One region of the Cytobacillus sp. ABV4_503 genome, then DNA from elsewhere that is predicted to be linked to it. Evidence: riboswitches for the same ligand, from Rfam matches in the RefSeq annotation. Region 1 holds a riboswitch; the other holds the start of a gene.

Evidence for each region. A riboswitch is a leader RNA that binds a small molecule or an ion and turns the genes downstream of it on or off. The one in region 1 is predicted to bind ZMP and ZTP.
Region 2: linked by a shared signal. The riboswitch ahead of ACXAD1_RS15935 (bifunctional 5,10-methylenetetrahydrofolate dehydrogenase/5,10-methenyltetrahydrofolate cyclohydrolase) and the one ahead of ACXAD1_RS14675 (phosphoglycerate dehydrogenase) in region 1 are both predicted to bind ZMP and ZTP.

What each region holds. Positions count from the first base shown of each region.
Region 1 covers NZ_JBSWTH010000001.1:2,935,073-2,948,198, forward strand. The annotation lists gene ACXAD1_RS14660 (GntR family transcriptional regulator) at 1-441, shown strand, start outside; gene clpP (ATP-dependent Clp endopeptidase proteolytic subunit ClpP) at 486-1,067, opposite strand; gene ACXAD1_RS14670 (sigma-70 family RNA polymerase sigma factor) at 1,094-1,768, opposite strand; gene ACXAD1_RS14675 (phosphoglycerate dehydrogenase) at 1,954-3,153, opposite strand; ZMP/ZTP riboswitch at 3,221-3,299, opposite strand; gene ACXAD1_RS14680 (polymer-forming cytoskeletal protein) at 3,575-4,288, opposite strand; gene ACXAD1_RS14685 (YhbD family protein) at 4,309-4,932, opposite strand; gene ACXAD1_RS14690 (GNAT family N-acetyltransferase) at 5,131-5,889, opposite strand; gene ACXAD1_RS14695 (MEDS domain-containing protein) at 5,916-6,473, opposite strand; gene ACXAD1_RS14700 (tetratricopeptide repeat protein) at 6,552-7,043, opposite strand; gene ACXAD1_RS14705 (YolD-like family protein) at 7,133-7,486, opposite strand; gene ACXAD1_RS14710 (FUSC family protein) at 7,669-9,816, shown strand; gene ACXAD1_RS14715 (DUF1450 domain-containing protein) at 10,011-10,280, opposite strand; gene ACXAD1_RS14720 (MarR family winged helix-turn-helix transcriptional regulator) at 10,691-11,125, opposite strand; gene ACXAD1_RS14725 (TrkH family potassium uptake protein) at 11,199-12,569, opposite strand; gene ACXAD1_RS14730 (potassium channel family protein) at 12,616-13,126, opposite strand, start outside.
Region 2 covers NZ_JBSWTH010000001.1:3,176,799-3,193,348, reverse strand. The annotation lists gene ACXAD1_RS15960 (MIP/aquaporin family protein) at 1-361, shown strand, start outside; partial or broken gene glpK (glycerol kinase GlpK) at 397-1,886, shown strand; gene ACXAD1_RS15950 (glycerol-3-phosphate dehydrogenase/oxidase) at 2,080-3,744, shown strand; gene ACXAD1_RS15945 (nucleoside hydrolase) at 3,847-4,806, shown strand; gene ACXAD1_RS15940 (hypothetical protein) at 4,983-5,471, shown strand; ZMP/ZTP riboswitch at 6,044-6,126, shown strand; gene ACXAD1_RS15935 (bifunctional 5,10-methylenetetrahydrofolate dehydrogenase/5,10-methenyltetrahydrofolate cyclohydrolase) at 6,210-7,088, shown strand; gene ACXAD1_RS15930 (cold-shock protein) at 7,302-7,502, shown strand; gene cshA (degradosome RNA helicase CshA) at 7,801-9,252, shown strand; gene ACXAD1_RS15920 (cold-shock protein) at 9,404-9,604, shown strand; gene ACXAD1_RS15915 (metallophosphoesterase family protein) at 9,683-10,189, shown strand; gene ACXAD1_RS15910 (GNAT family N-acetyltransferase) at 10,197-11,042, opposite strand; gene ACXAD1_RS15905 (cytosolic protein) at 11,200-11,598, shown strand; gene ACXAD1_RS15900 (DUF6509 family protein) at 11,627-11,956, opposite strand; gene ACXAD1_RS15895 (cold-shock protein) at 12,196-12,405, shown strand; gene ACXAD1_RS15890 (hypothetical protein) at 12,714-13,541, shown strand; rRNA gene ACXAD1_RS15885 (16S ribosomal RNA) at 13,860-15,409, shown strand; gene ACXAD1_RS15880 (hypothetical protein) at 15,590-15,721, shown strand; rRNA gene ACXAD1_RS15875 (23S ribosomal RNA) at 15,716-16,550, shown strand, end outside.

The sequences.
Region 1 (13,126 bases):
GGAACGCAGGTCACTTCAGTTAATCCTGAAGATATTAGTAAAATCCTGCCCCCATTAGGCGTATTGCAGGCACTTGCTGCAGAATTGGCAGCTCCTGTTATCAGCCAGGAAACGATTAATATACTTAGGGATATTAATCATAAATTCGCTAAAGCTCTAATTGCAGGAGATACCTTCACAGCTTTGAAGCAGGATGAGAAGTTTCATAATATTATTATAGATCTTGCTCAGAATCCTTATATTTCGAATACAGCTTCCATGCTTCAGGCTCATGTCATGCGGCTTTACTACAATAAAACAATTATATTGAAAGAGCGTTCTATAGAAGAACATGAAGATATATTAAAAGCATTTGAACAAAAAGACAGAGAAAAAGCCGGACACATTGCACGTGTCAACTGGCTTAGGGCAATTGACGAGTACTACTCCGAGGAAAAATGATCAAACGGAAAAAGCAGCCTCCTTCGGCTGCTTTTTCCGTTATCCTAGCTTTTATAGATAATTTCATCGATAATCCCGTATTCCTTTGCTTCTTCAGCAGTCATGAAATAATCGCGGTCCGTGTCCCGCGCCACTTTTTCTGCAGGCTGGCCAGTTCTTTCTGCAATAATTCCATTAATATGCTCCCTCAGTTTTAAGATCCTCTTCGCCGAAATTTCGATTTCGGTTGCCTGGCCTCGAGCACCGCCCAGAGGCTGATGAATCATGATTTCACTATTCGGCAGGCTGTAGCGTTTTCCTTTTTTTCCTGCCAGGAGAAGCATAGCTCCAAATGATGCGGCCATTCCTGTGCAAATCGTTCTCACATCAGGCTTTATATATTGAATCGTGTCAAAGATGGCAAACCCTGCAGTTGTCGAACCGCCCGGACTATTAATATAAAGAGAGATATCCTTTTCAGGAGATTCAGCTGCAAGAAATAGCAGCTGGGCAATCACACTATTGGCAACCACATCATTAATTTCTTCTCCTATCATGATAATCCTGTCTTTTAACAGCCGTGAGTAAATATCATAGGAACGTTCTCCCTTGCTTGACTGCTCAATTACATATGGTATTGCTGTCACCTGTATCCCTCCAGTTCATTGCGGATCTATGCCGCCATGCAGAGAGTATTAGAAGGAGATGGAACTGGCAGTACAGGCTTCTTTGCTTGGCTTTCCAGGGATCGCAGGAAAGGTATGGTTTTTACCAGGATGGACGGATCTTCCGCAGCCACAGATTGCTGCAGCAGATGAAAAAGCTTTTCTTCTTCATCATTTGCAAAAGAATCCTCAGTCTCATCTTCAACTGGGTGCTGTAGCTGCTTCCGAGCACGGTTCAGCGAGGACTTCACTGCAAATTCAGTGGTCTGCAGGATATCCGCAATCTCTTTTGTTTTGTATCGAAACCCTTCCTTCAGCGTAAAAATAACAGCCTGCTTTAATGTCAGACGGTTAATGAGATGGCTGATTGCTTCTCCTCGATCGGTGCTGTAATTCTTCATTTCACTTTCAGGCGACTCTTCCAGCTGCTCCCGCTTTCTGTTTCGAAGAGTATCCATCCAGCAATTATAGGCAATCTTCTTCAAAAGAGCCTGATTGATATTCTCCGGAGAATAGCTTTTATAAGCGCGGATGATTGCCTCATGGGCAAGATCGTCCCCATCCCAGCTGCTCTGTGCAAGAAACCGGCTATAACGCTGCAGTGAAGGATAGATATCTGCAATACATCTTTCCTTCTGCTCTAAGAAATCCCTTGATTCAGCCTGAACTTTCCCTTGCTTCATAAACCTGTTCACTCCTTTAATACATCTCTGCTTCTATAACGGAATAAGAGAACTAAAAGATACGGGGTAATTATAATTTATTATCATTTTATTCTAAGGATAGCTGATATTATCCTGCTCATATACTTTTTTTGATTTCAATCCAAAAAAAAAGCCCCAATCCCATTGGAATTGAGGCTGCAGTTTTATATAATTCGTGACGTTACAATGCCGTCAATTTGATTGATCTGTTCAAGCAGTCCAGGGACCACTTCGCCATTGACTTTATTATCGATATCGATCATGGTATACGCATATTCACCGCGGCTGCGGTTCACCATGTCTGCGATGTTCAGCTGGTAGCTTGAAATGGCAAGCGTGATTTGGCCGACCATATTTGGGATGTTTTTATGAAAAGCAGTGACACGCCGCTTGCCTGTGTAAGGAAGAGCAGCATTTGGGAAGTTCACTGAGTTTTTAACATTGCCTGTTTCAAGGAAGTGCTTCACCTGTCGTGCTGCCATGACAGCGCAGTTTTCCTCAGATTCTTTTGTTGAAGCGCCAAGGTGCGGAATTGCCACAGCGTTTTTCATTTTCAGGACATTTTCATTTGGGAAGTCTGTAATATACTTGCCCACTTTTCCGCTCTCAAGCGCTGCTGCCATATCTGATTCATTCACAAGCTCTCCGCGTGAGAAATTCAAAATATGAACACCATTCTTCATCATGCTGAATGTATCTTCATTGAACATTTCCCTTGTATCATCGGTTAATGGAACATGTACAGTGATATAGTCGGATTCTGCAAACACCTGCTCAATGGTCATGGCACGCTGAACATTGCGGGACAAGTTCCAGGCCGTATCAACTGAAATGAATGGATCAAAGCCTATAACATCCATATCAAGTTCAAGTGCATCATTGGCCACAAGTGCCCCGATTGCTCCCAATCCAATTACACCGAGAGTTTTCCCCTTAATTTCTTTTCCGACAAATTGCTTTTTCCCTGCTTCTACAAGCTTTGGAATCTGGTCTCCTTCATCTTTCAGCGTTTTGGTCCAGGCGATGCCGGCAAAGAGATTGCGGGATGACGCCATTAAGGAAGTAAGCACCATTTCTTTTACTGCATTTGCATTGGCACCAGGAGTATTAAAAACAACAATGCCCTGCTCAGTGCATTTCTCAACCGGGATATTATTTACACCCGCGCCTGCACGGGCAATTGCTTTTAATCGATCGCCCAATTCCATTGAATGCATATTGAAGCTGCGAAGGACAATCGCATCCGGATTGCCGCTTTCATTATCGATTGTAAATTGATCCTTGTTAAACACCTCAAGACCGCTTGACGCAATCGCATTCAATGTTTTAATCGTCTTTACTCTGTCTAACGTCATGGTACTCACTGGATTCTCCCCTTTTCAACTAACTTTGTCAGATTTTAAAACAGAAAGAGGCAAGGGTAGAATCCCTTACCTCTGCCCAGGCGAACGGCTTCGACACTATGTGCTCCCTCGCGGTGATCCGCGTCTCGCCAGTTACACATAGCCTTTTCGGTTTTTTAAATCTTATCAAAGTCTTCTGAAAACTTCAACCCTTTAAAGCGCTTACATTATTAAAATTATTTTTTATTTTTTTACAGTATATTTTTCTTATTTTGTACATATGCTTTTGAAGTTAGTAATTGGAATAACATTTTCCTTTCAGCTGTATGCATATTAATTGCTGGTATTCTGTTCTAAGAAATGAAGCATTTTATCTGGAAATAAAATTGGACTATCCGAAAGTAATTATCAATAAACTGTTTCCCTTCACCTCTCTCCTTTATCAGATTCTGCGAAGTTCTGTAACTGCTGCTTCTGGGGAACATTCATACTCGCCAGAATACTCGACAAGCCCAATCTCGCAATTTTTGCCGATTTTTACATTTTTCCCTCTTACGACAAGAGCTGCTGTGCCTTCGAGTTCGATGTCATCCCCTTCAATTAAATCTGCCTCCAGCTTCAAGGGAAAGATGGATTTGATTAATTTAAATAGGGTCTCTCTATGCTGTGTCACTTTAATTATTCTGCCGCCAATCTCTTTCGCTTTACTGTCTCCAAAAAGCTTAATATCAATCGTTTCTGCATTCAGTAAACCTTCTACTGAAAAAGTCCCTTCAGCACTGAAGATTTCCGCTTCACAGTCTCCCTCAATAGATACTTTTCCATTCACATCGATTACATCGCATTTTACAGAGCCTCCAATAGAGGATTTCCCAGCGACCTCAAGCTTTTGACAGCTGACGGCTTCAGAAATGGCAGCCGAGCCATTGATAATCAGGGATTCAGCTTTAACAGCTCCGTGGATTTTTGCTGCACCACTGATCTTTCCTTTTTCGGTTTTTACGTTTCCATGGACAGTGCCCGTACCGTTACAAAGGAATCTCTCGCATTCAATATCACTGTTTACAGTTCCCTTGCCATTTAATTCAACCTTTTCAAATGAACCTCCATTAGACGATCCAACTCCATTAATAATTAAGTTCCCTAGCGTTTTCATATTCACAGCAAATTTTCCCCCTATGCCAATTTGGATTTTAATTCCTCTGCACAATGTTCTATCGATAAAGTGGCTGCCACTTTTGTTCCTTTTTCAAGCAGGACTTGTTCCCCGTTAACCGAAACCAGGCAGCTGGACATTCCAAGTTTGCGAATAAAGCAAATAACAGCTTTTGGCTGCTGCAGGATACTTTGATGATCGTTCAATAATTGAAGGAGCATTTTCCCTTCCTCTATATGGATATCTCCCGATTCAAGCAGGATGGAAAGTATATAAAGCTTCAAAATCTCATGGTAATTGAATTCTTTAAGCTCCCCCTGAGTTTCGAGAAAGATATTCATAACCGGTTCAGAAGCTATCCCTTTAGCAATCAGACTTTCCTTTGTCATCTTCAGATGTGAAGCATTCAGAGAAAACACATCTGCCAGCTCATCCAGCGAAAGGCTATCCTTCATCTTTTGTATTTTATCGACCCGCTCCAGAATTTTCTCTTTTGGGAAAAAAGTCTCCTGCCCTGTAAAGGTTGATTTTCTGACAAACCAATCCTCCGGTATCAGGCTTTTCCTTTTCCACCGATAAAGCTGCCCATAAGAAATCCCAGTTAGATCAAGGACTTCTTTTTTTGAAATTAATTCATCGCTCAATTCCAGGACTCCTTTCTAATGTTACCATTGTAACATAACACTGTTACGTTATAATGTTGTTTTATTCATTTTTTTCTGATATTTTTCGACAAATTTATGGTTTTGTACCGTGAAATCAATCCTGGAAGCTCTTCCATCAACAAAACAATGTTCTATTGACACAAAAAGACCTGGTTCTCTATAGAACCAGGCTTCACATCATTCATATATTTTTAACAGATTATACTGCTTTCCAAGATACTGATAATTTTGCCTGCGGTACATTTCCTTTGGAGTATCTTCTCCATCTGCAACAAGGATGATGGTTTTATCCTTAAACTGATCCATCACCGCTTTCTGCAGGCGGCTGCCGATGCCCTTTTTCTGAAAATCCTCATGGACCATCAATCCATCAATTTCAGCTGTTCGTTCCTTGATAATGACATCAACAGATCCGGCAGCTTTCCCTTTATAGTATGCAATATGCTGCTGAATGCATTCATCGCTGTAATTTCTAAGATGCTGAGCTTTCTTTTTCTCTGCGAAATTTCCCCCATATACCGAATCCTGCTCATACTGGAATTCCAGATAATCATTCCATGTTTCATCCGTAACATTTTTGACTATGATTTCTTCCTTTTCCTGAACATCAGGAAAATCAGCCGGATGGATGGCAAATAACTCTAAGAAACCAACCGTATAATCCTCATCTTTCTGAAAAAAAGCCAGAAGCTCTCCAGAAAGCTCCTCGTCATCGGGAAAATAAAACCTTACATGCTTTTGGCCATATTTCTGATGAAAATCTCTTAAATATTGATGTGCCTCCTCAAACTCTTGATCAGAAGGCATTCTTTTAAAAACAACAAAGTTGCTGTCATACTGAAGGAGCATGTCAGGATTATGGTTGTGAATAAATAGTTCATTTTCCAGAACGGTGTGTCCCGGTTTATAAATATCATGAAAAGTGATCTTGTCCATCGGTATCTCCTAAAATAGCAAACACTTTAGTTTTGCAAGTATTTATATTCTTTATCTGTAATTAGCACATCATGGCAGCGCATTAAATTATTCTTTAATTCCAGAGGGGTAATGCTGTTATCATAAGCACACAGGGAAATCAGACCCTGTTCAGAAATGACCTTGTCAATTTTCTTTTCATACGCTTCCACTAACGGAATATAGTCCTTCACGTTTCCCCATTCAACCAGGCCCCATGTAAAAATCTTTGTACCGCTTTCCAAATAAGGATGTATGTTTTTGAGAAAAAAATTCAACACTGTTTCAGGATTAAAATCCCCGTTCGAATAATAAAAATCAAAGTTATTCGCGAAGTGGACTCTCTTTAATTCCTCTTTGTTTAACAGCTTTCTTATCTCTTTATCAATCTGAAGGAAATTACGGTCGTTCTCCACAAATAAAACATGGCTGCCGCTTTTGGCACCTGCAGATATATAAGAGACTGCATTTTGAAGATAGCAGTCTCTTTGATCGAATTGATAAAGGATATGGCCGCCGTTTGACCTTTTAAGATTATCCATTAAATCGATTAACCATTCATTCATTAAAATTACCCCTTATAATTCAAAGATGTTTGATTTATCTATCCACCTTCATATCATGTATTTTGGAATATCCGTTTTCTAATCTTTATCAAATATTTCATCAAGTTTATCTGCATAAAAGGTAATCGCTTTTTTATATTGCAAAACTTCTGGGTCATCAGAGGTTTCGGCCACACACTTTAGGAGCAGCTCCATGGCCTGCCTATGCTGGCCTAAATTATGGAGCGTCATGGAATAAAACACCTGGATTGCACGATTAGCCGGAAACTGGGAGATCCCTTTTTCGAACACCATCTTTGACTTTTCATATTCCCCAAGTGTCCGGTATGTGCTCCCTAGACCCAAAATAGCACCTTGCAGATCTGATTCAGGAAGCCCAAGTTCGATCGCTCTTTCATAATAAGAAACAGCCTTCGATTCCTCCCCTAAAACGTCAAAACTCCAGCCGCACTGATAATGAATAACTGGGTTTAAGGGATACTGTTCAGCCAATTTTATAAGCAGAAGGTTGGAATCTTTGTATTTTCCGAGATTGCGAAGTACAATCGCTTTTTCTAAGTCCGTGCTCATATGTACCTCCGATCAGCGCTTTCTTTCTATTATATCTAAAAATTGAAAATAATGGTTGGTAAGGCTTCAACTTTTCTGCAAAAATTGAATTATGACTCTCTGCACCGTTCTTTCACTTCAACCGCAGTGATTTCGTCAAACATGACCTTCTCAAGAAACCCATCTTCCATTTCCAGATAAATTTTTCTGCTGATGCTATCCAGCCTGTTTACCCTCCCTGTGTATTCGCAGAAAAATCCACCACGCCAAACCTTTACTTTTAGAAAAAAGGCAAATTCCATTGCATAGTGAATTTTGTTTTCATAATCCTCCAATTCATATTCATCAATAAGCGGCTTGTTTTGTGCCATTTGTTCAGTTTCCAATTTTCTTAACATCGCCCGGTGTTCCGGCATGAAATGGGCTGGCAGCCATTTTATTTTCCCTCTGTCTTTTAGCGGCATAGTAAATCCCTCCATCTTCTATTATAGAACATTTGTTCTGTATTTAAACCAGTAAAGCATAAAAAACTCAAGCTGGTTCATTTGGATAATAAAAGTACGAGTGGTAAAATAATCTTTAACTCTCTAAAAAGATTGGTGAAACAATGAAGCAGCTCCCTATAAAACACCGGTGGCTCGGTCGATTGCTTGCATCCGATCCCGGGCTTATCCGATTTCAAAAAGCTGGACGGGCCACTTTAAGTTTAATGGCTTCAGTCTTTACGACTTTGCTTATCATGCAATTGGCTGGCGCTGGTGCTAAAGCCGCTCTCACTCCGGCGATCGTGTCCGGAATGGCTGGCATGCTTGGCATCATGATTGTGATGGATGACTCTAAAAAAGGTAAGATGCTCACAACTGGCCTGCTTGGAATTTCTGCCATGGCGGGGGTATCGATTGGTTCACTATTGGCGGGAAGCACGGTCTTTGTCGATATTGCAATGGTGCTGTTAATATTCTTAAGCTTTTATTTAACCCGCTTTGGCGTACGGTATTTTTCTCTATGCATGATTGCATTCATGACACTTTATTTTTCATCTATCCTAAAGTTATCAGGCAGTCAGCTTCCATCCTTTTACTTCGGCATCTGGATAGGGGTCGCGTATGCTTTCCTGTTCAATTTCATCCTGTTTCAGGACACCGCGAAAAACCTGAAAAGAAGCATTCGCTCCTTTCATTTCCAAAGCAATTTTACGTTCAACCTGTTAATTGAGGGGATGAAAGCCAAGGAAATGACTCCCCAGCAGCGGGAGGAATTGCGGAGAAACGTGCTGAAGCTCAGGGAATACGCAGTAATGGTTTCAGAGTATGTAAATGATGAAGATGTTCAAAAATTATGGCCAGGGCTGACCTCTACTCAGCTGAGGTTATATATATTTGATGCAGGTATGCTGATTGAAACACTGACAGACTCAATTCGAAGCTTAAAAAAAGCGAATGCTCTTGAAATTGATGAGCTGAGAAAACTCCTGGTTTGGGTAACCCGTTCTCTTCGCGATGCTGAAGTTCTTGCCCAGCAATATGAAGAACAAAATCTGCGTGAAGCAGAGCTTGCTGTACAGGCCCTTCGCCTGCTTATTATTGATTTGTTCAGCCGGGAAGACAAACCTGCTGGATGGCTGTTTTTGATCAGGCGAATCGAGTCCATTGCGAACCATGTAATCGAGGGCGGCATAACCATACAGCAGGCACTTCATAAAGTGAAAGACAATGAGATTAAATCATCCGATGAGGCAGCTGAAGGCGAAAATGAAGATGAACCATCTGAAGAAGATAAGGGCATCAAGCCTTCCACTAAAAAAGCTTTTCAGGCATTGACTGCTGCAATCATTTCCATCATTGCCGGCCAGATTCTTTCGCCTGACCAGCCTTACTGGGTTCTTTTAACCGCTTTTATAGTTTTGCTCGGAACCGAATCAATCGGACGCATTTATACGAAGGGTTTTCAGCGTTCGGTTGGAACAATTATTGGAGCAGTAATAGGATTTACACTTGCAAGAGTTGTCAGCGGCCATTCCGTCCTGGAAATTGCGCTGATTTTTGCAGCAGTTTTTTTCGCCTTTTATTTGTTTGAGGTCTCCTATACGTTAATGAGCATGTTTATAACGATGCTGGTTGCTTTTATGTATGACCTTTTACTGGGTGGAATTACATTTTCCCTTATCAGTTCAAGGGTTATCGATACAATCGCCGGTGCCGGCATTGCATTCGGAGTTTCCTTATTTATTTTCCCAAAGAAAACGAAGGAAAAAGTGGCGGATACCATAAATGATTACCTTCAAGAACTGAAACCGTATGTCACTGAGTATGTGCGAAGCTTCCGGGAAGATGTGAACGTTAAGGAGCTTTCAGGCAAAGGCTTCTTATTGGATCAAAAACTTAAAACCATAAACGTTGAAGCGCAATCCTTGATAAAGAAACCCGGATCCCCGCGCCATGCTGATGTTAACAGATGGATTACATTATTTTCAGCCATCAATTACTATGCAAGACACCTTGTGGCTTCCTCCTACCGAAAAGGATTTGACTATCCCGATGAGCTGGTCGATGTTTTCATAAGGATTGAAGAAAAGCTTGAACTAAATATTGAGACATTAATGGACCTGATTAAAGACAGCGGAGACGGCATGCTTGTTTATAGTCTTGAAAATGAAAGGGAACAAATTGAACGATTGGCACCGGCAAGGCAGCAATCCCAGCGAGATTTGATTCATCATCTTTATTTCGTCTGGAGAATCAACAAAGCGATTATCGAATTGGCAGAAGACCTTGGTGCAGGGAAGGAGCAATAGTGCTCCTTCTTTTTTATGCTCTTTCAGGACCAATAATAGATTAATACATTCCCAATATACCTCAAAAATGAGCGATGCACTAAATGCATCACTCTGACTTTGTTTTTGTTATTTTGAACAGCCGTAAACCATTCAAGGTTACGCCAGAAAAAATGATATTATATAAAAAAGGACTCGGATTGCTCCGATTCCTTTTATTTCATTACTTCCTCTTTCAATTTTATCAATAATTCATCCGAATTCTCCGCTGCAATCAGTTTCCCGTCTACAAGGGCATAGGGTGATTGCCTGCATTCTTTGCATCTGCTCTGACATTCGTATTCTTTATAGTTAACACTCTTCTGGCTCAGAAATTGATTAAATGCAGCAACACTCTCTTCTTTTAAAAAAGCATCCAGATTCCGCTGACAAAATTCAATCGAAGCCGTTTTTTGCTTTGAGAATAGTTTGTTGATGAGTTTCACCTGATCAAACTTCCTTCTGATTTTTCTTTAAAAGCTCTAATGGCAGTATATATTGTTTTCCATTCCCCTTCCTGCCTATATCGGGGACTTTATAATTATATCGAATCTGCTGCCCCTCTGTCGTCTCTATTGCTTCATTTCCAACAATTTTAAATAAAGTCTCATATGCAAACCTGTTAGTATTTTATTATACATTATTAATGAGGGGAACTGAATCGATTTACCTGTTAATTCAGATGGTTCAAATGTTTAATTGCACATAAACTGATTTTCTTTTGAATGCCGCTTTAAATTCTTATAGATTCCATGGCGACTGTTTTCTTACTGCTGCTCTCATTTTTGTCTTCAAGACCTTCACAAAAAAACAGGAAGAGCATTCCACTCTATCCTGCACAGCCAGAATCTTAATTTTACTTATTACCCTCTACATTTCTTCTCATTTTCATTAAAACATCGTCAACAATTCTCAGCTCTTCTTTCGTAATACCTGATGTGACGATCGAGTGAAATTCCTCTGTGATTGGATATACATGCTCGCTGAGATTTTTGCCGTTTTCTGTTAGATAGACATTCAGAGATCTGCTGTCCTCTTTATTCATGCTTTTATTGATAAATCCTTTCTTTTCAAGACTGCTCAGCATTCTGGTAATGTTGGATTTATCTTTATCCAGCCGCCTGGCGATTTCATTTTGGCTTAATCCGTCTTCTTCCCAGAGAAGCATAAGAATAAGGTTCTGCTCAGGGGCAATATTTAAATGGGCTAATTTAGTCTTAATATAGCTTGTTAAGTTCAGGTCTGTCTGATGGATCTTAATGCTTATATAGTCATTAAATCTGGTTTTCATTTAAAATCCCCTATCCTTTTTATGGTGGCATTTTATTGAAATCTGTCGTATACACCAGATAACTTTCCTTTACTTATCCAATCATGATTTTCTCTTCTGCATATTTAAAGTTAGCTTTTTCTCTTTTTCTGGCTAGTGCGAATGCAAGAGTTAACGGTCCCACCCTGCCTGCAAACATCATGAAAGCAATTAATTGTTTTCCTAATGGACTCAGCTCTGGAGTTAATCCAAGAGACATCCCAACGGTGCCGAAAGCAGAAATAACTTCAAATAAAAGCATATTCAGCGGTGCATTTTCTGTCAAAGAAAGAAGAAATAGAACCAGTGCTATTAAACCCATAGAGTACACCGTAATCGTAAACGCCCGAAAAATTAATTCCTTCGGGATTCTTCTGCCCATCAGATTGACTTCCTCATCTTCTTTGATGAGGGCTCTGACAGCAAGCAGGATCAAAGCAAAGGTAGTTACTTTAATGCCTCCTGCCGTTCCGCCTGATCCTCCGCCAATAAACATTAGAAGCATGGTAATAAGCTGAGAGCCCATGGTCAGCTCACCCGTATTAAGCGAATTAAAGCCAGCTGTTCTAGGAACGACACCATGAAAATAAGATCCTAACAGTTTTTCCTTCATTCCCAAGTCACCAATTGTCGCAGGATTATTGAATTCCAAAAGAAATATGAAAACTGTGCCTAAAATATTTAGAATCAGTGTCATCAGCAAAACCAATTTGGTATGGAGAGAAAGTTTCCGCAAGCTTTTATTGATTTTTAAATCAAGCAGCACGATATAGCCAATCCCCCCGATGATAAACAGTGAGCTTAACGTCATAATGACAGTAATGTCACCTGCATAACCGGTAACACTGCTAAAGTCGCCCATGATATCAAACCCGGCATTATTAAAAGCTGAGACAGAATGAAAAGCCCCATAATATAAAGATTGCGGAAATCCAAAATCTTCTGCCCACCGAACAGCCAAAATGATGGCGCCAATTGCTTCAACAATCAGAGTAAAAGCCACCACGAATTTTACGAGACGGACCATCCCTTCAATTGTAAGCTGATTTAATGATTCCTGTATCATCAGCCTTCCCTTTAAGCCAATATTTTTCCCAAGCATAATGGCAATGAGAACTCCAAAGGTCATAAAACCAAGTCCGCCTATTTGTATAAGAGCCATAAGAACTACCTGGCCAAAAACAGTAAAAGTTGTTTGTGTATCCACGACGACTAAACCTGTTACACATACGGCAGAGGTCGCTTCAAATAATGCATCAATAAACGATAAATGATGTCTGTCACTAGTCGAAAAAGGGAGCATGAGCAGCAGGGTGCCAATGGCTATTAGAATTAAAAAGCCAACAGACAAAGCCTGGGCAGGATTCATCCTGATCCATGTGCTGGGCCGCTCAATTCTTCTTGTCTTTCTGGTTTCTTTGTACATGGTCCATAATCTCCTTCATTTAAATGGTAAACATCATTGAAAAAGCTTATACTCCATGCCTCTCAAATCTGCCAATTCCATTATTGTGTCCCATTACAATCAGGACATCTCCCCTTAAAATGACCTCTTCAGCTGGCGGAGTAACGATTATTTCTTTCCCGCGCTGAATCCCCACGATATTACAGCCATACTTAGCCCTTATATTCAATTCAGATAGGGATTTGCTTGAGATTTTATCTGTAGCCACAATCTCAACCATACTGTAATCTTCAGACAGCTCAATATAATCAATCATTTTTTCTGAAACAATATGGTGGGCAATCCGCTTAGCCATATCCCGCTCCGGATGGATCACACGATCGACGCCAATTTTTTCGAGCACCCTGGCATGATACTCATTATGTGCCTTTGCCCATACCTTTGGAATCCCCATTTCTTTTAATAACAGGGATGTCAAAATGCTGGACTCAATATTTTCACCAAATGAAACAAATGCATGATCAATATTTTTTATTCCTGATTGCTTTATCGCAGCTTCATCGATACCATTGATTTGA
Region 2 (16,550 bases), 240 kb from region 1:
ATTTACAGAAGGCTTAAATCCGATTGCTGTAGGCCTTCTGATTGTTGTAATCGGAATGTCGCTCGGAGGGACAACTGGCTATGCGATTAATCCGGCTCGAGACCTGGGACCGCGCATTGCTCATTTTCTTCTTCCCATTGCAGGAAAAGGGAAATCGAACTGGGGGTATGCATGGATACCGGTAGCGGGTCCAATCCTAGGGGGATTAATGGGCTCAAGCTTCTACCAAGTGATGTTCGATGGCAAAGCTTCAGGTATGTTATGGGCAGTGCTGGGTGTTAATATAATAGTATTAATTCTTTCATATATTTTTGGCAAAAAACAGCCAGGAGAAGTTGATTCTTCTAAAGTGGCTGCATAAATAAGAATAATGAACAAGATTGGGAGGAGTTAATTGTGGAAAAATATATTTTATCATTAGACCAGGGGACTACTAGTTCGCGTGCTATCCTATTTAATAAAAAAGGGGAAATTGTGCACACAGCACAAAAAGAGTTCACACAGCATTTTCCAAAGCCTGGCTGGGTTGAACATAATGCTAATGAAATATGGGGTTCAATTTTATCGGTGATTGCAGGTGTTTTTTCGGAATCCGGCATAAAACCTGAGCAAATTGCCGGCATTGGCATTACAAATCAGAGGGAAACAACAGTTGTTTGGGATAAAGAAACGGGAGCCCCAATTTATAATGCGATTGTCTGGCAGTCAAGGCAGACAAGCGAAATTTGCGATGAATTGAAGGAAAAAGGCTATAACGATCTATTCAGAGAAAGAACCGGTTTATTAATAGATGCATACTTCTCAGGAACAAAAGTTAAGTGGATACTGGATCATGTGGAAGGGGCAAGGGAAAAAGCTGAACAGGGCAAATTATTATTTGGAACCATCGATACATGGCTAATCTGGAAGCTGTCTGGAGGAAAAGCACATGTGACCGATTACTCGAATGCTTCCCGCACACTAATGTTTAATATTCACGAACTTAAATGGGATGAAGAACTGCTTAACATTCTTGGAGTTCCTGAAACGATGCTGCCTGAAGTGAAGCCATCTTCTGAAGTGTATGCTAAGACTATTGACTATCACTTTTTCGGGAAGGAAATCCCCATCGCCGGAGCAGCGGGTGATCAGCAGGCTGCGCTATTTGGACAAGCATGCTTTGAGAAAGGAATGGCTAAGAACACTTACGGTACCGGCTGTTTCATGCTTATGAATACAGGGGAAAAAGCCGTCCAATCTGAACATGGACTTCTAACCACCATTGCCTGGGGGCTTGAGGGGAAAATTGAATATGCATTGGAGGGCAGCATTTTTGTTGCGGGCTCTGCCATTCAATGGCTCCGTGATGGAATGAGGATGCTCAAGGATGCAAAGGACAGCGAAAGCTATGCAAAAAGAGTGGACTCGACAGATGGAGTTTATGTAGTTCCGGCATTTGTAGGTCTAGGGACACCATATTGGGACAGTGATGTAAGGGGAGCAGTATTCGGAGTCACAAGGGGAACGTCCAAAGAGCATTTTATCCGTGCGACACTCGAGTCACTTGCTTATCAGACAAAAGATGTTTTATCTGCCATGGAAGCGGACTCAGGCATTGAACTTAAGACGCTTAGGGTTGACGGGGGTGCCGTGAAAAATAACTTCTTGATGGAGTTCCAGTCAGATATTTTAGAGGTGCCGGTTGAAAGACCGACAATCAATGAAACTACTGCGCTGGGGCAGCTTACCTTGCTGGATTGGCCGTCGGGTTCTGGAAATCACAGGAGGAAATTGCTGAGCAGTGGGCAAATGATCAATCATATCATCCATCAATGGAAGAAAAAGTCCGTGAAGAACTTTATAAAGGCTGGAAAAAAGCTGTAAAGGCTGCAATAGCATTTAAATAATCAGAAGCAGATTTTATACACAAATCATATCTTTTATGTTATAATAAGCTTAAGTTAATAGTTCGGCAGGAGATGCGGAGAGACCACAAAATCATTATCGGGTAATCGATAATGTATTTTGTGGTCTCTTTTTTATTCCCTGCTTAAAAGGGTAGTTACAACTACTGGCCTTTTCGACAAGGAGGAGACAGCAATGACATTTTCTAATTTAAATCGTACTGAAATGATAGAAACACTGACAACGGAAGAATTTGATATTCTGATTATTGGCGGCGGCATAACGGGAGCGGGAATTGCCCTGGATGCGGCAACACGGGGAATGAAAACAGCACTCGTCGAGATGCAGGATTTTGCTGCCGGAACTTCCAGCCGTTCAACAAAACTGGTTCACGGCGGATTAAGATATCTTAAACAATTTGAAGTTAAAATGGTAGCGGAAGTCGGCAAGGAGCGGGCAATCGTATATGAAAATGGACCACATGTGACTACACCGGAGTGGATGCTGCTGCCAATGCATAAAGGAGGCACGTTTGGGAAATTCTCGACTTCTATCGGACTTAGAGTTTATGACTTTCTTGCAGGAGTCAGAAAGTCTGAACGCAGAAGTATGCTTAATGCCCGGGAAACACTATCAAAAGAACCGCTTGTAAAAAAAGATGGACTGAAAGGCGGCGGTTATTATGTGGAATACCGCACAGATGATGCTCGTCTTACGGTTGAGGTAATGAAAGCTGCAGCAGAAAAAGGCGCTATGCCTGTTAACTATTTGAAGGTCGAAAAACTTTTATATGATGATCAAGGAAAAGTGTGCGGAGCTGCAGCTGCAGATCAGCTGACAGGCAAGGTTCATGAAGTTAGAGCAAAAAAAGTCATCAACGCAGCAGGTCCCTGGGTTGATTCCATCCGCGAGAAAGACGGATCAAAGAAAGGAAAGACCCTGCGTTTGACTAAAGGGGTTCATTTAGTAATAGACCAATCTAAGTTTCCGTTAAAGCAGGCTGTGTACTTTGATACTCCTGACAAAAGGATGGTATTTGCCATTCCGAGAGATGGAAAGACCTACGTGGGAACAACAGATACCTTCTATAATTCTAATCCCGTAAATCCAAAGATGACTGCAAGTGACAGAACATACATCATTAACGCCGTTAACTTTATGTTTCCTTCTGTAAAGATAGAGGAGAATGATATTGAATCCAGCTGGGCTGGTGTTCGTCCGCTTATTTGGGAAGAAGGAAAAGATCCTTCCGAAATATCACGCAAAGATGAAATTTGGGAGTCGGATACTGGTTTACTGACAATTGCAGGCGGGAAACTGACAGGGTACAGGAAAATGGCCGAAACCATTGTTGATGTACTTGCTGAAAAGTTCAAACATGAATCAAGTAGAACATTTAGGAGAAGTATTACAAAAACAATGCCCATTTCAGGAGGAAATGTAGGAGGATCATCCAAATTCCAGGAATTTATCGGGTTCCAGACTGAAAAAGGAAGAAGTATCGGTTTATCAGCTGAACAGTCCAGGCACCTTGTTAAAATGTATGGGTCTAACGTTGGTATCATCTTTAATATGATTGAAAAGAAAAGGAATGAAGCTGAGAATTATGGCCTGCCGATTATATTATGGGCTAAGCTGAAATATGCAATTGAACATGAAATGGCTGCCACCCCTGTTGACTTTTTTAACCGCAGAACAGGAGCTCTTCTTTTTGATATTGAAACGGTAAAAAATTATCAAAAGCAAGTAATTTCATATATGGCTGATGCATTTGAATGGGACACAGCTGCAGAAAGTAATTTTGAAAACCAGCTGAACCAGGAACTCAGCTTTGCGGTAAAGCCGGCTGATCAGGATTAAAACTCTCCAATTGGGGAGTTTTCTTTTTTAAGGAGTATTTTCATAAACAAAAGGGACATTCCTTAGGCATAATATAGACTAAATAGCTAGCGGAGGTGGCTTATGTACAATGTTCTCATGTTTGTTGACTCGGGAGTTGATGATTCACTTGCCCTAATGTATGCCCTTCAGCATCCCGAGATTAATCTAGTAGGTGTAGTCAGCGCTTATGGCAACATAACAAAAGAAGAATCCATTAATAATACTGCTTATTTGCTTAATCTTGCAGGCAGAGAGGACATTCCCATTATTGCAGGGGCGAGCGGCCCGTTATCCGGTGAGACCGCTGTCTTTTATCCTGAAATACACGGGGAGGAAGGCCTTGGGCCCATTCAGCCTCCAGAGGACTTCAGCAGCAAAATAAAGGTACATGATATAGATAAAATTATTGAAATTGTAAATGAATACAAAAATGACCTGATGATCGTTGGAGTAGGGAGGCAGACAGATTTGGCATTGCCGCTAATTCTGTATGGAAAGGATGCATATAAAGATGTAAATGCATTTTATTTAATGGGCGGTGCGTTTCTAGTTCCGGGAAATGTAACACCAGAGGCTGAGGCGAATTTTTACGCTGACCCGATTGCGGCGGATTCAGTTCTTGAAAAAGCAAAAAACATTTATATTTTCCCTCTAAATGTAACAAATAAAGCGATTATCCGGCCTGAAACGATCAATTTTATAGCGAATAATACCCAATCACCTTTTAAAGACTTAATCAAACCTGCTTATGATTATTATTACGAGGCTTATCAAAAGCTTGTCCCGGGGATTAAAGGTGCACCTCTTCATGATGTTCTGGTATTAAGTGTTCTCACAAATCCAGATCTTGTCAAGTATGTAAAAAGAAGAGTGAGAATTGAACAGTTTGGAAAGGCCAAGGGAAAAAGCATAGCTGACTTCAGGCCATTGCCCGAAGATGATCCTCCGGAAACACTTGATAATATAGCGATGGAGCTTGACCTGGAACGGTTTGTCATTGATTTTATGGAAGTTTTTCTCACTCAGAAAGTTCAGAAATAGCTTTTGACACAGAGTGTTAAAAGCTTTTTCATTTGGCGTTGAAGGGGAATAGGAAGTTTGCATAGAATGTATTAACGTGGAAAACATTTGAAGTCAGGGAAAGTTTCTTTAGGGAAATTGCAGCAAATCCATTAAGTTTCAGTATACATTAATCAAATCAAATGGAGGCTTCCAAATTGCTAAAAAACAAAAAAATAAACAGGGCTTTTTCAATTCTGGGAATGGTCATAGCCATCGCTGCAGCATATAGTGTACTTGTCTTTTTAAATAAGGGTGAATCCAAGGTGCAAAAAACCTCGGCAAATGCGGAAACATCCGAACAGGATTTAATGTACGATGATTTAGGAGACTTCATTGCCTCCAATCATACTTTTTATAATGAAACACTTGGATGGGGGAGAGACCGTAAAGTCAGCTGGACTAAACAAAGGGAGCAGGCTGACTTAATCGTAAACTCACTAAAGAAAATATCAGCGGAGAATGAGGATTTGCAGACTGATCTGAGCACAATAGCACGGCTGGCAGAAACTGTGCAGTCGGGCACTAAGGAAAAGGATGTTCTAATTAAATTGCACCGATATTTTCATGATCTGGATATTGGTTTTAATGACTATAAAGACACAACCGATTATTTTGATGTAACTGAGTATAAGGGAGAAGGCTGATAAACGAGTGACAAGTTTTTTTCTTGACACCTTACCGTAAATAAGGTAACATAGTGATTGAAGTATTTGAGGTATATTGTTGAAGTCGTTAATTCACTTGGAATGTTCGGCAGCCGAACCTTCTTTTTTGTGAAACTGCGGCTTTTTATTATGTTTTATGCTCTTTAGGATTTTGAAAGAGTAAGCATGTGTTTGTAATTAAGAATAATTTGTGTGGACAGCTTAAAGCTGAATTTTCTTCTTAATCATCTTCTATAAACCAGACACTTCTCCGTATTTTTACTTCAGTAAGTTTCTTACCATTTAATATTAAAATCTCAGAGAGCATCTAAGAGTCGGAAAAGATTCCGGCCAACCTGATTCCCACTGGCGCGGTCTAGGAGCCGCAAGGATGGAAGAGAGGAAGGGCTTTCATTGTTTTAGGTAATAATTAAATAACTCAAATATATCATTTATAAGGACAGTGTTTGCTGTCCTTTTTTATTATTTTGCAAAAAACACGAACGATTTAATAAGTTTCAGTTTAATCATTTGTGTTTTTGTGGTATGATGTATACATAAGAATAGCTTAACAAAATCGCAGTGACTGACGACAATGCGGAATGAACCGCAGGGGAGCTGCGTCTATGTATAGCCGGTCGTCTGGGCAGAGATAAGGGATACCCTTGTCTCTTTTTTCATAACAAAATGGAAAAGCCCGTCAGCCGAATAGGTGCTTTTCCTATAGGAGGAATATGCATGGAAAAAAAGATTATTCTTGATGGAATTGTTGTGGCAAAACATGTGAAAGACCAATTAAGAAATCGAATTGAAGAATTGAAGGGGAAGGATGTCGTCCCTTGTTTGGCCACTATTTTGGTGGGAGATGACCCTTCTTCTGAAACGTATGTAAGGATGAAGGGAAATGCTTGTGAAAAACTTGGCATTTTATCAAAACGTATCCATATGTCAAAGGATACAACAACACATGAACTATTAGAGAAGATTGCAGAATTAAACGATGATCCTTCTGTACATGGAATCCTTCTACAGCATCCCGTCCCTGGACATATAGATGAACGAAAAGCTTTTGAAGCAATTGCTATTGAAAAAGACGTAGACGGTGTTACAAGCCTTGGATATGGACAGACTGCATTCGGATTTGGTGAATATCCGTCTTGTACACCTGCAGCTATTTTGGAAATTATGGATTTTTATAATTTGAAGGCTGAAGGTATGCATGCAGTAGTCGTAGGCAGAAGCCCGATCCTTGGCAAGCCGGTCTCTGCCCTTTTACTCAATCGAAACGCAACAGTCACTACGTGCCATTCATATACCCAAAATCTGCCCCAAATTGTAAAGCAAGCTGATATTGTAGTAGCAGCTGTAGGAAAACCTAACTTCATCAAGGGTGAATGGATTAAAGAAGGAGCTATTGTCCTTGATGCCGGATATAATGAAGGAAATATTGGGGATGCAGAGTATGACAGCTGTTTTGAAAAGGCGTTTGCCATTACCCCCGTACCTGGAGGAGTTGGACCTGTTACGATTTCCATGCTTTTGAAACATACTGTTCATGCTGCGGAAAAATCGCTGAAATACAAGGGAAGCATAAATAGTTCATTTATCCCTAAATAAAAATTGATCTTTAAAAGGATTGACTTATAACTGGGTGTCGTTTATTATTAGGTTAACGCTGTAAAGTTCGTTATATACTTTTTGGATAAGTAGTCGTAGCTGCAAAGAAATGTAGGCGATCGTTCATCCTCATTTCTGGCAGCTGCGACTTTTTTATGTTTAAGTTTATATGGTACATTATAGTGAAAAACAATTTATTGGGAGGCAACACAAATGAACACAGGTAAAGTTAAATGGTTTAATGCAGAAAAAGGTTTCGGATTCATCGAATCTTCAGAAGGTCAAGATGTATTCGTACACTTCTCCGCTATCCAAACTGAAGGTTTCAAAACTTTAGAAGAAGGTCAAGACGTAACTTTCGAAATCGTTGAAGGTAACCGTGGACCTCAAGCTGCTAACGTAACAAAAGCATAATTTGCTTAAAATGAGGTGATGCATGTCTAATCATGCATCACCTTTTTATGTTTGCTTATCCACTTTGTAGCCTTCAGCATTCCTCAAAACAGATCTTCTGCAATAACTGCTTTTAGGAATATGTATTTTTCATTTCACCCAATTAAAATACTTCACTTACAAAAAGTTTAAAAATAGTGCAAACGGAAATGTAAAAAAGAGATACAAACTGGAAAGCCTAGTAAAGTGTCCATGTCTTTATACAAAAACAATCTTTCAGTACCTAATAAGATATGCAATTCAAGGAGGAACTTATATTTTGACAACTTTTTCAGATTTTGGCTTAAGTAATGAAATAGTAAAAGCCCTTTCCAATATGGGCTTCGAGGAACCAACACCAATTCAGGCACAGGCAATTCCAATCGGAATGAAGGGTAAGGACATGATTGGCCAGGCGCAGACTGGAACTGGAAAAACCACTGCTTTCGGTGTGCCGCTGTTAGAGCAGATTGATTTAAACGAAGGTATTCAAGGTCTTGTCCTTGCACCAACACGGGAGCTTGCTGTACAGGTGGCAGAAGAATTAAACCGTATAGGACAGGTAAAGGGAGTCCGGACACTTCCTGTTTACGGTGGTCAGGATATCACCCGCCAAATCCGTGCGCTAAAAAAGCGTCCGCATATTATTGCTGCTACACCGGGAAGATTAATTGATCATATTGAAAGAAAAACAATCCGCTTAAGCAACATCAAGATGGTAGTTCTGGATGAAGCGGATGAAATGCTTAATATGGGATTCATAGAGGACATTGAAAGAATTTTAAGTGAAATTAAAGGTGAGCGCCAAACCCTTCTTTTCTCTGCAACAATGCCAAAAAGAATTCAGTCTCTTGCAGAAAAATTCATGCAGGAACCGGAAATGGTTAAAGTGAAAGCGAAAGAAATGACTGTTAAAAATATTGAACAGTACTATATGGAAGTGCATGAAAAACAAAAATTTGATGTACTTTGCAACCTGCTCGATATTCAGTCACCTGAACTGGCTATTGTGTTTGGGAGGACTAAGAAGCGTGTAGATGAAGTGGTGGAAGGCCTTATCAAGAGAGGCTATTCGGCTGAAGGGATTCATGGTGATATTCCCCAGGCGAAAAGAGATCAGGTTATCCGCCGATTTAAAGAGCAGACAATCGATATAATGGTAGCCACTGACGTAGCTGCAAGGGGTCTGGATATATCAGGCGTATCCCATGTTTATAACTTTGATATTCCGCAGGATCCTGAAAGCTACGTTCACCGGATTGGACGTACTGGACGTGCCGGAAATAAAGGGCTGGCAATTACGTTCGTTTCTCCAAGAGAAATTGACCACCTGAAAATAATTGAAAGTGTTACAAAGAGCAAAATGGCGAAAAAGCCTGTTCCTTCCTTTAAGGATGTTGTTGCAGGCAATCAGCAGGCGACTATTAATAAACTCATGGAAGTCATTGAAAAAGAAGAACATGCTGACTTCAAAAGAGTTGCTGAAAATCTACTTGAAGACACAGATTCTGTCACATTGCTTGCTGCAGCCATTAAATTACTGACTAAGGGCCCTGATGTAACACCGGTTAAACTAACCGCTGTGGAACCGATCCGTGTGAGAAAACCTAAAGGAGACCGCGGAGGAAGAAGATTCAGCGACAGGTCAAGAGGCGGCGGCCGGGATAGAAGAGATTTTAAAGGCGGGCGTGACAGGCGCAGTAAAAACCGCAGCAGCAGCAATAAAGGATAATGCGTACTAATATCGGAGAGAAAATGGATAAATTGATTTTTTTCCGGTACTTTTTGAACATTTTATTATAAAATTTGAGGAATTTACCCATATTAGTAAATGCAGGGTAAAAAATCACTCTGTGAGTTATAGATATTAGGAGGAAATTTACATGGCAACAGGCAAAGTAAAATGGTTTAACTCAGAAAAAGGTTTTGGCTTTATCGAAGTTGAAGGCGGAGAAGATGTATTTGTTCATTACTCTGCGATCCAAACAGAAGGTTTCAAAACCCTTGATGAAGGCCAAGAAGTTAACTTTGACATAGAGCAGGGCCAGCGTGGACCGCAAGCTGTAAATGTAACAAAGTTATAATTGATTGTTAAGAGAGTCCCTTTTAAGGGGCTCTTTTAATTTTGGGGTAAAATAGGGAATAAAAGTAAGTGGAAAGGAATGATAGTGATTAAAACCCTTATCTTGTCTGATACCCACATGCCAAAGAAGTCAAAACAACTGCCTGGTGTTCTGCTGAATGAACTTCTCAGCTGTGATTTAATTATTCATGCTGGGGATTGGCAGAGCGTTGATCTGTATTATGAATTAAAAAAATATGCTCCTGTTGAGGGGGTATATGGTAATACCGACAGTGATGAACTTTGCACCATATTTAAGAAAAGAATACTGCTTGAACTAAAAGGTTATAAAATAGGGGTAGTCCATGGACATGGAGAGGGAAAAACAACTGAAAAAAGAAGTATAGAAGCTTTTGATAAGGAAAATGTTGATGCTATTATATTTGGGCATTCTCATATTCCTGTAAAGAAACTCTATAATGGAGTAATCCTGTTTAATCCCGGGTCTCCCACAGACAAGCGCAGGCAGCCGAACTATTCGTTCGGCATCCTGAAAATTACAAATGAAATGACATTCAATCATGTTTTCTTCGATTCAAAGGAATAAAATGGCTTCAAATCTTGAGTGTGTTAAGATCATATTCATAATAATCTTGTGTGCCGTATGGTTCAAAACCGCATGATTTGTATAATGACAGTGCATGGTCATTTTTTGCAGCTACTTCAAGATGCACCCAGTTAACTCCCTTGCTGTTTTCCAGATTAACAGCATTGGTAAGAGCACCCCTGCCGATTCCTTTTCCCTGAAATGAAGGATCGACAGCAAAGCCGTAAATCCACGCAGCATCTTTTTCTCTTTGAATCCTGATTTTGCCGGCTTTTTCGCTTTTGTATTCAATTATAAAAGTCCTCTCATTTTCGCAATCAAAGATATTGTTATTAAAAGCTTCTGCCTCATCTTTAGGGATTTCAAAGCATGCAGTATCCAGATAATTAATGAAAGAAAGGTCACTGCCTACTGCTTGCCGCAAAGTTACTTCAGGATTTGCTGTTCCGATTTTTGTACTTTTATGGCGTTTCATTTGATACTCGGAGAATGAATAGATGCAGGGAATTGATTTTAAATAACCTTTTGCTGATTGGGAAGAGGCTGGAGCATTAATAAGCAATTTGCGTGCCAGGGCCAATTGTTTTGCTGCCTGATTGAATAAGCTGGAAAAGATGCCCTTTCGTCTATGATTAGGGTGAACCATTCCGCATAATTCGACAGGTCCTCCAAAATTATATAAAGCAAGGTAACCTAATAAATTCCCGCTGTTATCATATTGGAAATAGTCATTTTCATTACCGGCAGGTCTCGACTTCAAGGTATCCCAGTTTAATTTTAAATTAATATTTTCGGTCTCTTCGCATATATGCTGGAGAGAATGGATTTCGAATAATTGTTTTTCTGTCAGCACTCAGGCGGCCTCCTGTATAAAAGAAATGATAAACCAATAATATAAGAAAAAGGATCAAACGAATAGTCCTAAAATTCAATCCATTTGCATTGTAATTGAAATTATGTAAATAAATTTAGCTATATGTTAGGATTGTATGGAAAAAGGGGGAGAATTAATGAAGAAATTCACAGTGATGTTCCATAAGGAAGACAATGTACAGCCGATGGCTGTTCAAAAACTAAATGAAAATGACTTTGAACTATACACGGAAGGCGGCACAAGGCATTTATTTGAATTGAACTCAAATGTTGGATATTTTATATTTTTTGATGCTGTCGATAAGGAAGGTAAGGAGTCTTATCTGGTTCTCCAATATGAAGGAGAATCGGAAGAACCCAGTGCATGCTTTGCTTTTGAATTAAAGGATTTCTATCAATTCACAGCTCTTTATTTGAATGATCTTGACTTTAATGAAGGAAATAATGTGGATAGGGAAGAAGAAGCTTATACACCGATACAGCATTTGGCACATTTAATGTATCACATTATTGAAGAGGGGAAAAAAATTCAGTAATAAAATAAAAGAGCAGGGGGGCCTGCTCTTAATCTTGTGCTTGAGAAAGGTTCTCTCTGCAGAAAGCTGAAACCGTTTTTTCTTCCTCTTCATCTAAAGCGAAATCCAAAATGTTTCCTGAATGACTTTCAATAAAATGATAATTAAGAATCCTCTCATCTTCTCCATTTTTATAATAAAGCACTCTTAACTTAATGTCATTCTCTGAATATAAATCATCGTCTTCATCTACGTCGATATCTAAAAAGTATTCATAGCGGTCACCCGTTAAAATGCCGGTCGGATCCTGTATGTACTCAACCGTATAGCTTGTAATGTTCATGGTCTTCACCCTTTCTTTCGCTGCTGTACATGTCATTATACACTTTTCCCAGATTGGTTTAATAGTATTTATCAATTTTTTGCCATGGTTCTATGGCTGCTGTGTGAGTTTAGAACTTTTTGACAGAACCCTTAAAATATGTTATACTAATTTTAGTTAAAAGAATATAATATTGCCCATAAACACTTGTTATATAGAGCCAGTGGTTCGTCACTTTATATAGCAAGTGATTTTTATTTTGGGTAAGGGTCTTACTCTTTGGGAGGTGCCTGATTATGGCAATGGGATTTGGCAGAAAAAATTTGGAAGAAATCAAGGTTGAAGAAGTAAAGATCTGGGAGTGTACATCTGAGTCTTGCAACTGCTGGGTAAGGGACAATTTCAAAAGCAGCCAGGTACCTATTTGTCCGATTTGCAAAAGTGAAATGAAAGAAACGACTAAAGAATTGCAAGTCGTTAACAATAACAGCATCTTTTCTAAATAATTGTAAGGGCGATGACATCGCCCTTTGTTTTTTGCTGATTTTTTCTATTGCGCTTGTAAGCACATCATCAAAAAAATCCCTTAGCGCATTATCTCATATTCCACTGACTTCTTCTCGGCGTTTACCCCTTTTCCCTCGGGCCTGGGCAACATAAAATGACTTTCAAAATCCATACATTTCACCCTATTTAGCTTTATAAGTATTAGAAAGGGGAAACCTTAGTTCAATTGCCCTTCCTTCAAAGGTAAAGTATATGTTTGTCCATGATGAACAAAATAATGGAAACGTGCTAAACTGGATGTGGAAGAATGTCAAATTTGCTTTGGTTTCTTGGATTAGTGCTCATTAGCATTGGCCTTATTTATATAACTTTTATTAAAACTGAATTCCGGTATAATCTTGCGGTTTATTTTTTCGTTATGGGACTTTCTTTTTTAATGGAGTACATCGTTTTAATTTTAGGCGATGCCTATTCCTATTATCCGAAATTATTTTCAATTCAATGGTATGATGATGTTTTTGGTTCCAGTATTTCACAGGCTTTTTTTATTCCGAGTGTATTAATGGCAATAGCTGCTTTTAGAATGCGCTTTAAATGGATTATTTTCATAATCGCCGCTATTTTCGGGATAGAAGAGCTGTTTCTCTGGCTGGGCATCTATGAACATAATTGGTGGAAATCCTGGTTCACCCCGATCATCTTATTTGCTTCGGTTTTTGTTATTAAATGGTGGAGAAGTAGAGTTGAAGCTCCTACTTTATTTATTCAATTTATAACTGTATATATGGCCAGCACCACAATTTACCAGGGGATATCTTTTGGTTTAACGGCTATCTTGGGAACTCATCAGTATAAGATCGGGTGGTTTGAATCGCCTTATCAGGACCATATAGCTTTTAGTGTTCTTATTTGGATTATCTATGCCCTGTTGCTGACCATCATCATAATAAAGTTTTATCGATTTATATGGATGGTCTTATTATTTTTTGCCGATTTAGCTTTTCATTGCTTTATGGTGAAAATGGACATTTTAAAGATATGCACTTTTTGGAATCCTCTTTACTTTAGTGTGATACTTATGCTATTGCTGGTATTAATCAGGAAATTAAATAATTATATGTTCTCATCAAACTGAATTTTAAACTTTCAACAGGTTATGATGGTCTAAAGAAAACTTAAAAAAACAAAAACAAACTGGAATAAAGTACCACGAATAAAACGTTGACCTGAAACACTGGCGATGCTATTATTTAAGAACAGCTTTCACAACATAACTGAGAGAAAATATTTCTAAAAAGTTATTGACACTGAAGGTTGTAATTGATATAATATAAAAGTTGCTTAGAAAGATAGCGACTGAAATGATTGATCTTTGAAAACTGAACGAACATAAACGTCAACGTTAATTCTTTAGTCTTTTTTGAAAAGACAACTTATGAGCTTAATCAACTCTTATATGGAGAGTTTGATCCTGGCTCAGGACGAACGCTGGCGGCGTGCCTAATACATGCAAGTCGAGCGGACAGATGGGAGCTTGCTCCCTGAAGTCAGCGGCGGACGGGTGAGTAACACGTGGGCAACCTGCCTGTAAGACTGGGATAACTCCGGGAAACCGGGGCTAATACCGGATGATTCTTTCCCTCACATGAGGGAAAGCTGAAAGATGGTTTCGGCTATCACTTACAGATGGGCCCGCGGCGCATTAGCTAGTTGGTGAGGTAACGGCTCACCAAGGCGACGATGCGTAGCCGACCTGAGAGGGTGATCGGCCACACTGGGACTGAGACACGGCCCAGACTCCTACGGGAGGCAGCAGTAGGGAATCTTCCGCAATGGACGAAAGTCTGACGGAGCAACGCCGCGTGAGTGATGAAGGTTTTCGGATCGTAAAACTCTGTTGTTAGGGAAGAACAAGTACCGGAGTAACTGCCGGTACCTTGACGGTACCTAACCAGAAAGCCACGGCTAACTACGTGCCAGCAGCCGCGGTAATACGTAGGTGGCAAGCGTTGTCCGGAATTATTGGGCGTAAAGCGCGCGCAGGCGGTTCCTTAAGTCTGATGTGAAAGCCCCCGGCTCAACCGGGGAGGGTCATTGGAAACTGGGGAACTTGAGTGCAGAAGAGAAGAGTGGAATTCCACGTGTAGCGGTGAAATGCGTAGAGATGTGGAGGAACACCAGTGGCGAAGGCGACTCTTTGGTCTGTAACTGACGCTGAGGCGCGAAAGCGTGGGGAGCAAACAGGATTAGATACCCTGGTAGTCCACGCCGTAAACGATGAGTGCTAAGTGTTAGAGGGTTTCCGCCCTTTAGTGCTGCAGCAAACGCATTAAGCACTCCGCCTGGGGAGTACGGCCGCAAGGCTGAAACTCAAAGGAATTGACGGGGGCCCGCACAAGCGGTGGAGCATGTGGTTTAATTCGAAGCAACGCGAAGAACCTTACCAGGTCTTGACATCTCCTGACAACCCTAGAGATAGGGCGTTCCCCTTCGGGGGACAGGATGACAGGTGGTGCATGGTTGTCGTCAGCTCGTGTCGTGAGATGTTGGGTTAAGTCCCGCAACGAGCGCAACCCTTGATCTTAGTTGCCAGCATTCAGTTGGGCACTCTAAGGTGACTGCCGGTGACAAACCGGAGGAAGGTGGGGATGACGTCAAATCATCATGCCCCTTATGACCTGGGCTACACACGTGCTACAATGGATGGTACAAAGGGCTGCGAGACCGCGAGGTTAAGCGAATCCCATAAAACCATTCTCAGTTCGGATTGCAGGCTGCAACTCGCCTGCATGAAGCCGGAATCGCTAGTAATCGCGGATCAGCATGCCGCGGTGAATACGTTCCCGGGCCTTGTACACACCGCCCGTCACACCACGAGAGTTTGTAACACCCGAAGTCGGTGGGGTAACCTTTTGGAGCCAGCCGCCTAAGGTGGGACAGATGATTGGGGTGAAGTCGTAACAAGGTAGCCGTATCGGAAGGTGCGGCTGGATCACCTCCTTTCTAAGGATATTTACATGAAACGTGACGTGTTTTGTTCGTTCAGTTTTGAGAGTTCAATCTCTCAATGAAAGAGTCGTTCTTTGAAAACTAGATAATGTTAATGAAGAAGCAATAACCGAGTAATCGCCATCTTAGTTTTTTCTCTTATTTTTGTTTTAAAACAAAGTAAGAGCACAAACCATGAGGGCAATGAGAAGCAAGAAGATCAAGGAAGCGACCGAACGAGCACCGGAGCGTACGAGAGTACGTGAGGAGCACAGTGACGGAGCTGACGCAGAGATTCGCCGCTTATCATTGGCCGAAGCAGGTTAAGTTAGAAAGGGCGCACGGTGAATGCCTTGGCACTAGGAGCCGATGAAGGACGGTACTAACACCGATATGCTTCGGGGAGCTGTAAGTAAGCTTTGATCCGGAGATTTCCGAATGGGGAAACCCCCTATCCGTAATGGGATAGGATCTTTACCTGAATACATAGGGTATTGAAGGCAGACCCGGGGAACTGAAACATCTAAGTACCCGGAGGAAGAGAAAGCAAACGCGATTCCCTGAGTAGCGGCGAGCGAAACGGGATTAGCCCAAACCAGGAGGCTTGCCTCCTGGGGTTGTAGGACACTCTACACGGAGTTACAAAGGAACGAGGTAAATGAACAGGTCTGGAAAGGCCGGCCAGAGAAGGTAAAAGCCCTGTAGTTGAAACTTCGTTCCCTCCAGAGTGGATCCTGAGTACGGCGGGACACGAGAAATCCCGTCGGAAGCAGGGAGGACCATCTCCCAAGGCTAAATACTCCCTAGTGACCGATAGTGAACCAGTACCGTGAGGGAAAGGTGAAAAGCACCCCGGAAGGGGAGTGAAAGAGATCCTGAAACCGTGTGCCTACAAGTAGTTAGAGCCCGTTAATGGGTGATAGCGTGCCTTTTGTAGAATGAACCGGCGAGTTACGATTACATGCGAGGTTAAGTTGAAGAGACGGAGCCGCAGCGAAAGCGAGTCTGAATAGGGCGAATGAGTATGTGGTCGTAGACCCGAAACCAGGTGATCTACCCATGTCCAGGGTGAAGTCCAGGTAACACTGGATGGAGGCCCGAACCCACGCACGTTGAAAAGTGCGGGGATGAGGTGTGGGTAGCGGAGAAATTCCAA